One region of the Streptomyces sp. NPDC047869 genome, then DNA from elsewhere that is predicted to be linked to it. Evidence: riboswitches for the same ligand, from Rfam matches in the RefSeq annotation. Region 1 holds a riboswitch; the other holds the start of a gene.
The links. A riboswitch is a leader RNA that binds a small molecule or an ion and turns the genes downstream of it on or off. The one in region 1 is predicted to bind S-adenosylmethionine.

Region 1 (5,384 bases):
CATCGGGTTGGCACCGGCGGCGACGTTGCGCAGGCCTTCCTTGACCAGGGCCTGGGCGAGCACGGTCGCGGTGGTCGTACCGTCACCGGCGACGTCGTCCGTCTTCTTGGCGACTTCCTTGACCAGCTCGGCGCCGATCTTCTCGTACGGGTCCTCGAGCTCGATCTCCTTGGCGATGGAGACACCATCGTTGGTGATCGTGGGGGCGCCCCACTTCTTCTCGAGGACGACGTTGCGGCCCTTGGGGCCGAGCGTCACCTTGACGGCGTCCGCGAGCTGGTTCATGCCGCGCTCGAGGCCGCGCCGCGCCTCCTCGTCGAACGCGATGATCTTGGCCATGTGAAGTGGTCCCTCCAGGACTGGGGGTGATTCCTTCGGACCGCGCCCGCGCCCGCGACGGACGGCTCGCCGGCCGCGTGGTTCCTTCCCCCACTTGGCCTGCGGGCCTCACCGACCCGGTCCTCGTTGTCACTCTCACCTTCAGAGTGCTAACGCAATGATTAGCACTCGGCATGCCCGAGTGCAAGCGCCTCCCGGGGTACGGGCGGCCCCGTCAGCCGCCCGCGAACACAGGGGCCCGGGCACGGCGAAGGGCCCGCACCCTGTGCGAGGTGCGGGCCCTTCGTGCAAGAAACGTTCAGGCGCTGAGGCGAACCATGTCGGCCTGCGGGCCCTTCTGGCCCTGCGAGATCTCGAACTCCACCCGCTGGCCCTCTTCCAGGGTGCGGTAGCCGTCCATCTGAATGGCGCTGTAGTGGACGAATACGTCCGCACCACCGTCGACCGCGATGAAGCCGTACCCCTTCTCCGCGTTGAACCACTTGACGGTGCCCTGAGCCATGCCTAACTCCCCTATTACTGGCCCTTGCACAGATCCACACTTCGCGGACCCGGGTCAGACCTCACCCCCCATTGGCCGGGGGCGTGCGCCGGAACGCGTCGACCGCCGCTGAATGTATCTGCCCAACTGCCGTCTGCAACAGGTCAATCGGACGAGAAATATGGACGCGAACGGTCCGGAATGTAGCGTGAATTCGCCCGAATTCAGGGCAAGTCGGGCTCCATAAAATACACAAAAGCCGCAGAAAGCACCCACAGTTTGGCTACTTCTTGTCGGGTGCATCGCGGTGAATCCAGGGCCCCTGACCCATGGTCCGGGAGCGGGTTCCCCAACTCTACCGCGCTCAATCACACAGAATGGCCCCCTCCGTTTCTCGCGCGGGGGAGGCCATTCAACGAACAATCGGTAACCGGCGTTACCGAAGGTAATGATCGGTCATTCTGTCAGTCAGCCGCCGGCGACCGCCGGAATGATGGAGACACCGGCGCCGTCCGGGGTCGCGGTCTGCAGACCCTGCTCGAATCGGACATCGTCGTCGTTGACGTACACGTTGACGAAGCGGCGCAGCTTGCCCTGGTCGTCCAGCACCCGCGCGGCGATCCCGGTGTGGTTCTTCTCCAGGTTCTCGATGACCTCGGCGAGGTTCGCGCCGTCGGCGGCGACCTCGGCCTTCCCGCCGGTGTAGGTGCGCAGGATGGTGGGGATGCGAACGGTCACGCTCATGCGAGGCCAGCCTCTCGGAAGGAGTCCAGGTTCGGGCGGATGGTGGCGGTGAGGCCGGTGCCGGCCACCGCGTCGAGGGTCTTGAGGCCGTCGCCGGTGTTGAGGACGACCGTGGTCTTCGCCGGGTCCAGCACGCCCGCCTTGAGCAGCTTGCGGGTGACGCCGACGGTCACTCCGCCCGCCGTCTCCGCGAAGATGCCCTCGGTCCGGGCCAGCAGCTTGATCGCGTCCACGACCTCCTCGTCCGTCACGTCCTCCACCGCTCCGCCGGTGCGGCGCGCGATGTCCAGGACGTACGGCCCGTCGGCCGGGTTGCCGATGGCGAGGGACTTGGCGATGGTGTTCGGCTTCTGCGGCCGTACGACGTCGTGGCCCGCCTTGTACGCGGTCGACACCGGCGAGCAGCCCTCGGCCTGGGCACCGAAGATCTTGTACGGCCGGTCCTCGACCAGGCCGAGTTCGATCAGCTCCCGCAGACCCTTGTCGATCTTCGTGAGCTGGGAGCCGGAGGCGATCGGGACCACGATCTGGTCGGGCAGCCGCCAGCCGAGCTGCTCGCAGATCTCGTACGCCAGCGTCTTGGAGCCCTCGGCGTAGTACGGGCGCAGGTTGACGTTGACGAAGCCCCAGCCCTCGCCGGCCGGGTCGCCGATCAGCTCGGAGCAGAAACGGTTCACGTCGTCGTAGTTGCCCTCGATGCCGACGAGTTCGCCACCGTAGATCGCGGCCATGACGACCTTGCCCTGCTCCAGGTCGTGCGGGATGAACACGCAGGAGCGCAGGCCGGCCCGGGCGGCGGCGGCGCCGACGGCACCGGCGAGGTTGCCGGTGGAGGAGCAGGACAGGGTGGTGAAGCCGAAGGCGCGCGCGGCCTCCAGGGCCTGGGCGACGACGCGGTCCTTGAAGGAGTGCGTCGGGTTGCCGGAGTCGTCCTTCACGTACAGCCCGCCGGTGACGCCCAGCTCGTGGGCCAGGTTGTCGGCCTTGACGAGCTTGGTCCAGCCGGGGTTGAGGTTCGGCTTCCGGGCCACGTCGGCGGGGACGGGCAGCAGGGGCGCGTAGCGCCAGATGTTCGCGGGACCCGCCTCGATGCGCCGGCGCAGCTCTTCGGTGTCGTAGGCGGAGAAGTCGTAGGCGATCTCCAGCGGGCCGAAACACTCCTCGCACGCGAAGACCGGTCCGAGGGGTACCCGGTGTCCGCATTCGCGACAGCTCAGGGCAGCGGCGGGGCCGAGATCGACGGCGGGATTGCTGGTGCTTGCAACTGTCTGCACAGCCATGGAGGCGAGGCCCTTTCTCCTCATCTTCCTCACGACGCATCTCGCCGTGAGACGGATTTGGCACCTTCCCTGGCCGGGAGCCTCGCGCGAAAACGAGTGCGGCTCAGGGGGGTTGCCGGGGCTTCATCGGGCCGTGTCCCTCTGCCCCTCTGGATGAGCGGTATTCGGTTGTGAACGCCGGGCGACCCCCGACATGCGATGGTCATCGGCGTTGTTCAAGACTGTAACCGACGGCCGGGACAGTTGAGATAGTCGTCCGAACCGCGAGATGCATCACCCTCCCCCAACAGGTGTGATCACGACAGTGAGGAGCCGCAGACCGTGCTGGAAGAAGTCGAGCGCTGGCTGGCCACCCGCTCCTGGTCCGTGGCCGACCGCCCGCTGCACGGAGTCCTGGCCGCCAAGCAGCGCACCGGGCAGTCCGTCTCCGTCGTCCTGCCCGCGCTCAACGAGGAGGAGACGGTCGGCAACATCGTCGCCGTCATCCGTCACGACCTCATGCGGCAGGCTCCGCTGGTCGACGAGATCGTCGTCGTCGACTCCGGCTCCACCGACCGCACCTCGGAGGTCGCCGCCGCGGCCGGCGCCCGGGTGGTGCACCGCGACAGCGTCCTGCCGCGCATACCGGCCGTCCCCGGCAAGGGCGAGGTGCTGTGGCGCTCGCTGCTGGCGACGAGCGGGGACATCGTCTGCTTCATCGACGCCGACCTGAGGGAGTTCTCCTCCGACTTCGTCCTCGGCATCGTCGGCCCGCTGCTCACCGAGCCGGACGTCGACCTGGTCAAGGCGATGTACGACCGCCCGCTCACCGTGCCCGACGGGCGCGCCTCCGGCACGGCCGCCGCCGGACAGGGCGGCCGGGTCACCGAGCTGATGGCCCGCCCGCTGCTGAACATGCACTGGCCGCAGCTCGCCGGCTTCGTGCAGCCGCTGGGCGGGGAGTACGCGGCCCGCCGCTCGCTGCTGGAGCAGCTCCCGTTCCCGGTGGGCTACGGCGTGGAGCTGGGCATGCTGGTGGACGCGCTGCACCTGGTGGGCCTGGACGCGCTGGCCCAGGTGGACGTGGGGGTGCGCAGGCACCGGCACCAGGACGGGCAGGCACTCGGCCGGATGGCCGCGGCGATCTACCGCACCGCCCAGCTCCGGTTGGCCCGCGGCCACCTCGTACGGCCGTCGCTCACCCAGTTCGAACGGGGCGAGGACGGGTTCGAGCCGCGCACCTACTCGGTGGACACCGAGGAGCGGCCGCCGATGGTGCAGATCGCGGAGTACGCGCACCGCAAGGTGGCCTGAGCGGCCCGGCGCGCGGTGCGGTGGACGCGGAAGAACGGCCGTATACAGTCCCCTTCCGGGGCGGAGCGTACGTTTGAGCGTTTCCGGGCCGGGCTAGGTTGAGAATCATGGCTTCCACGCAGGGTGCTGAGGTGCTGGTCGCGTCCAACCGCGGCCCGGTTTCGTACGAGGTGCTCGAGGACGGCTCGCTGAGCGCCAGACGGGGCGGGGGCGGGCTGGTCTCGGGGCTGTCGGCCATCGGGCCGGACCACAACGCGGTGTGGGTCTGCGCCGCGCTCGGCGACGGCGACCGGGAGGCGGTACGGCGGGCGGGCGGAGGTCTGCTGCCGGCCGAGGACACCGGCGAGCAGCGGGTGCGGATGCTCGACATCGACGCGACCGTGTTCGCCGACGCCTACAACGGCATCGCCAACTCGGTGCTCTGGTTCGTCCACCACATGCTGTACCAGACCCCGCTGGAGCCGGTCCTCGACGCGGAGTTCCGCCGCCAGTGGGCCTCGTACCAGGCGTACAACCGGGCGTTCGCCGAGGCGCTGGCGCAGGAGGCGGCCGAGGGTGCCGCGGTGCTCATCCAGGACTACCACCTGGCCCTCGCCCCGCGGATGCTCCGGCAGCTCCGTCCCGACCTGCGCATCGGCCACTTCTCGCACACCCCGTGGGCCCCGCCGGACTACTTCCGGCTGCTGCCCGACGACATCGCCGCCGAGCTGCTGACCGGCATCCTCGGCGCGGACCGGGCGGCGTTCCTGACCAGGCGCTGGGCGGACGCGTTCACGGACTGCTGCCACGCGGTGCTCGGCCCCGGCATCCCGTCCGGGACCCGGATCGGGGTGCACGGGCTCGGCGCGGACGCGGACTTCCTGCGCGAGCGGGCGCACCGGCCGGACGTGGACGAGCGGATGACGGCCCTGCGCGCGGAGATCGGCGAGGGGCGCCGGACCATCGTCCGGGTGGACCGCACCGAGCTGTCCAAGAACATCGTGCGCGGACTGCTGGCGTACCGGCAGCTCCTGGAGGGCCACCCGGAGTGGCGCGAGCGGGTGGTGCACATCGCGTTCGCCTACCCCTCGCGGCAGGACCTCGCGGTCTACCGCGACTACACGGCCGAGGTGCAACGGGTCGCGGACGAGATCAACTCCCGTTACGGGACGCCCGGCTGGACGCCGGTGGTGCTGCATGTGAAGGACGACTTCGCCCGCTCGCTGGCCGCCTACCGGCTCGCGGACGTGGCCCTGGTCAACCCGATC
Region 2 (5,384 bases), on a different contig from region 1:
CAACGGCTGATCGTCGCCCTGGCCGCCGTCCACGCCGCCCGCGCTACGGCCATCCGACACCTCAGCCTGGACGACCTTGACCTGCCCAACCGCAGGATCACCATCGCCGGACATGGCCAACGGCTCGGCGAACTGCCCCACCAGACCCTGCTGGCCTGGCTCGACCAGCGCCGGGCCACCTGGCCAAAGACCCCCAACCGGCACGTCCTGATCAACGCGAAGACAGCCCTGGGTGCCGGGCCCGTGAGCCCCGAACACCTTAAACGGCACCTGCTGCACCAGGGCGTCTACCTCGAACGCGTCCGCGGCGACCGGGTACTGCACGAGGCACTGACCGCCGGCGCCGACCCACTGCATCTCGCCCTGGTCTTCAACCTGTCCCACAGCGCCGCGAGCCGCTACGCGGCCATCGCCCAAAACCTGCTCGATGACCAGATCGAGCAGACCGCCGAGGTGCGGCCGAAAGGCAGAGCGGGTGGTCTTGACAGCTGCCCGTGAAGTGATCCCCGGCCGAACGGTGCTGGCGGAACAGACAGAAGAGACCGGCACGGCTGCTGTCGAGGAGCTCCCGTTAAACCAGTGGTGTCCCGTGGACGAGCCTCATAGCTTGTGCGCTCGTGACTGATGATCCGCAGATGCGCCCGAATCGGCAGGACCTCGGCCGAGTGTTCAACGAAGTCCCCGAGCTCTACGACCGGGTCCGGCCGGGATACCCTGACGAGCTGTTCGCGGACCTTGTCACCGTCACCGGCATGGACGAAAGGTCGTCGGTGCTGGAGTTGGGCTGCGGTACCGGCCAGGCGACGCGCTCGCTGGCAGCGCTCGGGTGCTCAGTAACGGCCATCGAGCCGGGCGCGGACATGGCCGCACTCGCTCGCCAGCGGATCGCTACCTTCGGCAAAGTCGAAGTCGAGACGTCGATGTTTGAGGAGTGGGACGACCGCGGTCGACGCTTCGATGTCCTCGTGGCTGCGTCGTCGTGGCACTGGGTCGACCCCTCGATCGGCTGGCAGCGAGCGCACGACGTGCTCCATCCCGCAGGCTGGATGGCACTGCTCGGCAACGTCGTTGTCCGCCGACCGGGAGAGCCGGAGGTGTACGCCGAGACCGCCGATCTCCACGAGCGGTTCTGCCCTGGGAACCCCGGCTGGGGTCATCCTCCCCTGGAGGACGACGTGCGCACCACCGACGAGGGCTGGGGCCTGGTCGACGACCCCGGAGACTTGTTCGGCCCAACGATCGTGCGCTGGTATCCAACCGTTCAGTGGTTCAACGGGGACGGCTTTGCCGATCACCTTCGTTCGTTGTCGCTGTACCGGAGGCTCGACCGCGACGTCCGTGAGCCCCTGCTCGACGCAATCGCCGAGCACATCCGCGCGCGGATGGGTGACCGAGCATCACGCCGTTACCTGAGCGTCCTCCGCGTCGGACAGCGCGCCGAGTGAGCCCAGTGGTGAAGGACCTGCCGATTCAGCGGCAACGGACCCACCGCACTTCCATGCCTGCCTGCCAAAGACGCCGTGGGTTCCCAGTGAAAGCACCTCAGTCACGCTGAACCCACGGCCGTCGTGCCGGTAAGAACGCTGTCACCAGCCGCAAACGGCGGTGATCAGTCCTCGGACCGGGTGGGTTGGGGCAGCTCCGGCGTGCTCGTCGCCTCAGCCAGTGCGAGGCGACCGCCGTTCAGCTCTGGCACGTAGTTGTAGATCGTGTTCCTGGAGAGGCCGAGCAGCTTCGCGATCGAGGTAACGGTGTTCTCTGGGCGGGCGAGCAGGTCGCGGGCGTGACGTACCTGCTCCTCCGTCATCGCCGACGGGCGCCCGAGTCGGGCGCCGCGGGCACGAGCGGCGTCCAGGCCCTCGTTGGTGCCCTGCAGGCCGATCCGGGAGGGATCGCCGGAGCGCTGTGTCCCCCCTCCGAAGCCAGCAGTACTCACAGGTTGTCCGATCATTCGATGCGGCGGGCCTTCTCGTGTGTGACCGGACGCTATCCGCCCTGCAGGTTGCGCCAGCAGGGACGTTGAGACCCGCTATTCCATACGACAGACACCCGCCGGAACGCCGGGCCGAGGTTTGGTCCTGGCTGCGGGCGGCAGGGGCACGCTGGGCGACCGCGTCGACGTCGGTGCGGGCGTACGGCTCCAGCATCGTGACGTCAGCTTGTGCCGTCCACGTGGGGGCGGGCCAAGTGGCGCAGCAGGGAGGTCTTGTCCCACACATGCCAGCGCGCACCGCACACGGGGTCGGTTTCGTAGGTCACCTCCGCGGGGAAACCGTCGGCCTTGACCCGCTCGGCGGGCGGTCCGGAGAGCACCCTGGCGCATCGGGGGCAACGGTCTGGGGTGCGCATGGGGTACATGCCCATCGTTTTCCTGTTCCTGGTGCTGTTGTTTCGGCGTCCGGTCGCGGGTCCGTCAGGCGGTGGGCCAAGTGACGAAGCTCCGACCCCTGTTGGTGAACGCCCTCCATCCCTGGACGTCCGTCACGCCGCCGTCGCAGGACAGCAGATGCCAGGCACCGGGGGTCCAGGCGAAGACCGCGTCCTGGCGGAGGCACCGTCCCAGTTCACGTGCCGCCGAGTCGCTCAAGCCGGCGATGGCGACGCTCTGCTCGATGTGTGTGCCGTGCGCATCACCTCCCGCTGCGGGCCACCACGCGAGCCCTCGCCGGTCGAGCTCGTCGAGGAGCAGGGCCTGAGCGCGGGCGTTGTCCGCGGCGAGGGCGGGACGGCCGTGGGGGTCGCACGCCGTGACGACGTGGAGGGCGGCGGTTCCGGCAGGTCCGGAGAGGTCGGGGAAAGGGCCCTCGGCCGTGCCCCGCGGACGCGGTGCGACCCGTACCGTCCGGTCCGGGAATCGGATATCGACGACCGTCCGCCGGTAGAGATCCCAGTTCGGGGGTGTGGTCGCAGCGTCAGTGACCTGCATGAGGCCCTCCTGTGGACGAAGGACCCCCTTACCCACCAGCAGGGAGATCGGTGCTCGCTCCCACAAGGCCGTGGGAGCCGGTCCTCGGCGCGATCGGCGTCGTGACCGAGCGGAACGATGCCACACCACCGGTCAAGGGGTAAAGCGTTGTGGATCACATTGTGCAAGATCCGGACGGGTGTTACCTTCGCGCCCGGTCACGAGTTCCAGGGTCAAGCCCCGGCTTGCTGAACGACATCCCGCTCGCCGCGGATGCCCCGGGTGACGACCAGCCCAGCGCACGGTGCGTTGGGAAACCGCAGATCACCGGGGTGCGGACGGGCACTACCGGGGTCCATCGACTCCGGAAGGTTGACCGCCCGTGCCCGTTTCCGACGCGATCCCCGAATTGCCGACGGGGCGGCAGACCCAGAAGCCTGAGCCGGCACCCGAACCCGCCATGTCCGCAGTCGCAGAGCCGGACCGCGCGGGCCTGGTGACCATCGCCCTCGACACCGCCCGGGCACTGTTCTGCACGGCCGAGGTGAGCAGCTCCGGCCTGCCAGGAACTGACGAGATCTTCGGCCAGTGGCTCGACAGCGGATTCGACGTCGCCTTCTACCGCAGCGAGGACCGACCCCTTCAGGCACGTGCTGTCAGCCAGGGGGAGCATGTTCCCGGATCGCTGATCAGCAGCCGTATCGGAAAGGCCCGGTTGGAGTCGGTCTGCCTCAATCCTCACCGGCACGCACCCGTCGGGCCCCGGAACCCGGACCCGGTGTCTGCGGAAGGCGAGGAGGCCGACGGAACAGAGGCCCGGACGGGTGCCGGCATGCCCGGCATCCACCGGGGAGACGCGGACAAGCGGCGGTACGCGAAGGTGGAGTACCAGGAGGACACCGGCTGCGTTCTGACGGTCGTGGACGACTTCGCCGACGGCACGGGGAAGGAGTCGGCCTATCACCTGGGCGGCGACATCACCTCGGACACCGACGGAGACTGGTTCGAAACGCTCACCACCCTCACCGAACTCGCCCAGGCAAGGCTGGAAACGGAGGGGTGGGCCCCGAACGGTCCATGGCAGATCCAGTGGTGGTGCAGCTCGTGCGACGTCACGGACCCGCCGTACGAAACCCTTGAAGTGTTCGAAGAGTACGGCTTCGATCCGGACGAGATCACGCAGCACTATGTGTCCATCTACAGCCAGGGCAGCAACGGCTACTACACCGTCGAGTTCAGTGCCGAGCACCGGGGAGAGGACCACGTCATGTACCTCCAGCTGGAGCTGGACGCTGACCGCAAGGAGCTGGGCAGCGGCAGTCTCGAAGAACTGCGGAGCCACCTGGCACAGGCGACGGAACGAGTGCGAGAGGCCGGCTACACCCCGCTCGACAGCGACTGGAGCATCCACTGGACACACTGCCACGTGCCTCTGACCGAGCTGTGACCGACTGAAAGGCCCCAAGCTGCTGTGCCCTGTGCCCTGTTGTCGTGGGCAACAGCAACCGCGTCGCCGGGCCGGGCGCACACCACATCGAAGACGAAGAGTAGGGCAAGTGAACGACAGACCTACCTCCGGACCGCCAACACCGCCTCCTTACCCGTACCAGGGCTCGATCAAGTTCTGCAGACGTCGCGGTTGTTGGTGATGCCCAGGAGTGGGAGTGCTCGTTCGGGTTGGTCGCGGATTGCGCGGGTGGTCTTGGCGATGTTGTCGGCTCCGAGGAGCTTGGGCAGGCCGATGGCGAGGTTGCGGAGGGTCGCCATGGCGCGGGGTGCGGTCCCGGTATGGACGGTGGAGGCGTCCTCCGCGAAGGTCACGTCTCTCACATGGTGCAGGGCCTCTATCGTCCAGTGGCCGCGGATCGCGGTGGCCAGGTCGGCGGGGGTGGTCTGGTGAGCGTCGAGGCTGGTGACGGCCTAGACGGTCTCGCGACTCTCGCGTCGGACGCTCTGCCTGCGGCGACGGTGGACACGGATGGCCAGGCAGGCGTAGGGGAAGGCGATCCCGCCGAGCTCGTCCGCGGTGCCGCAGGTCTTGATCGAGCGGGACTCGCGGCGGTCGTGGCCGGTGGAGGCCGTGGTGTGCTGGACGGCGATGTCCCGCCACGGCAGGGCGGCGAGCTGGCGGTGTGCGGTCGGCTGATTAGCCTTGATCACCGAGATGTAGTGGGCCTTCTTGGTCTCGACCAGCCAGGCGACGTTCGCCTGGACCGAGTGCAGTGCGTCGAAGGTGACGAGGGCTCCGTCCAGGTCCAGTGGCTCCAACAGGGGCTGGAAGTGCGCGGTCTCGTTCGTCTTCGCGCCGACCTCCGCCTGGGCGAGGGTCACGGCCCGGTGATGGGTGACCGCGCAGAGGTGCCGGCGGGCGGCGGTGAGACGGGCGGAGCCCCTGAGGGCCTTGCCGTCGACGGCGATCACGCGCCGCTGTCCGGACACGGCTCGCGCGGAGGCGTCATGAAGGTCGGCGAGGTAAGCG

Region 2: it holds a riboswitch for S-adenosylmethionine, as region 1 does, so the genes downstream of both, AB0924_RS23670 (hypothetical protein) here and thrC (threonine synthase) in region 1, are expected to answer to the same signal.

Annotation. Positions count from the first base shown of each region.
Region 1 is NZ_JBEYRK010000031.1:42,574-47,957, forward strand. It holds gene groL (chaperonin GroEL) at 1-339, opposite strand, end outside; gene AB0924_RS30510 (cold-shock protein) at 638-841, opposite strand; gene AB0924_RS30515 (MoaD/ThiS family protein) at 1,289-1,564, opposite strand; gene thrC (threonine synthase) at 1,561-2,844, opposite strand; SAM riboswitch class I at 2,862-3,004, opposite strand; gene AB0924_RS30525 (glucosyl-3-phosphoglycerate synthase) at 3,166-4,137, shown strand; gene AB0924_RS30530 (trehalose-6-phosphate synthase) at 4,245-5,384, shown strand, end outside.
Region 2 is NZ_JBEYRK010000019.1:3,656-9,039, reverse strand. It holds gene AB0924_RS23695 (hypothetical protein) at 1-498, shown strand, start outside; gene AB0924_RS23690 (methyltransferase domain-containing protein) at 618-1,445, shown strand; gene AB0924_RS23685 (helix-turn-helix domain-containing protein) at 1,610-1,936, opposite strand; gene AB0924_RS23680 (hypothetical protein) at 2,155-2,313, opposite strand; gene AB0924_RS23675 (DUF3293 domain-containing protein) at 2,414-2,926, opposite strand; SAM riboswitch class IV at 3,122-3,231, shown strand; gene AB0924_RS23670 (hypothetical protein) at 3,366-4,352, shown strand; gene AB0924_RS23665 (hypothetical protein) at 4,523-4,726, opposite strand; gene AB0924_RS23660 (ISAs1 family transposase) at 4,826-5,384, opposite strand, start outside.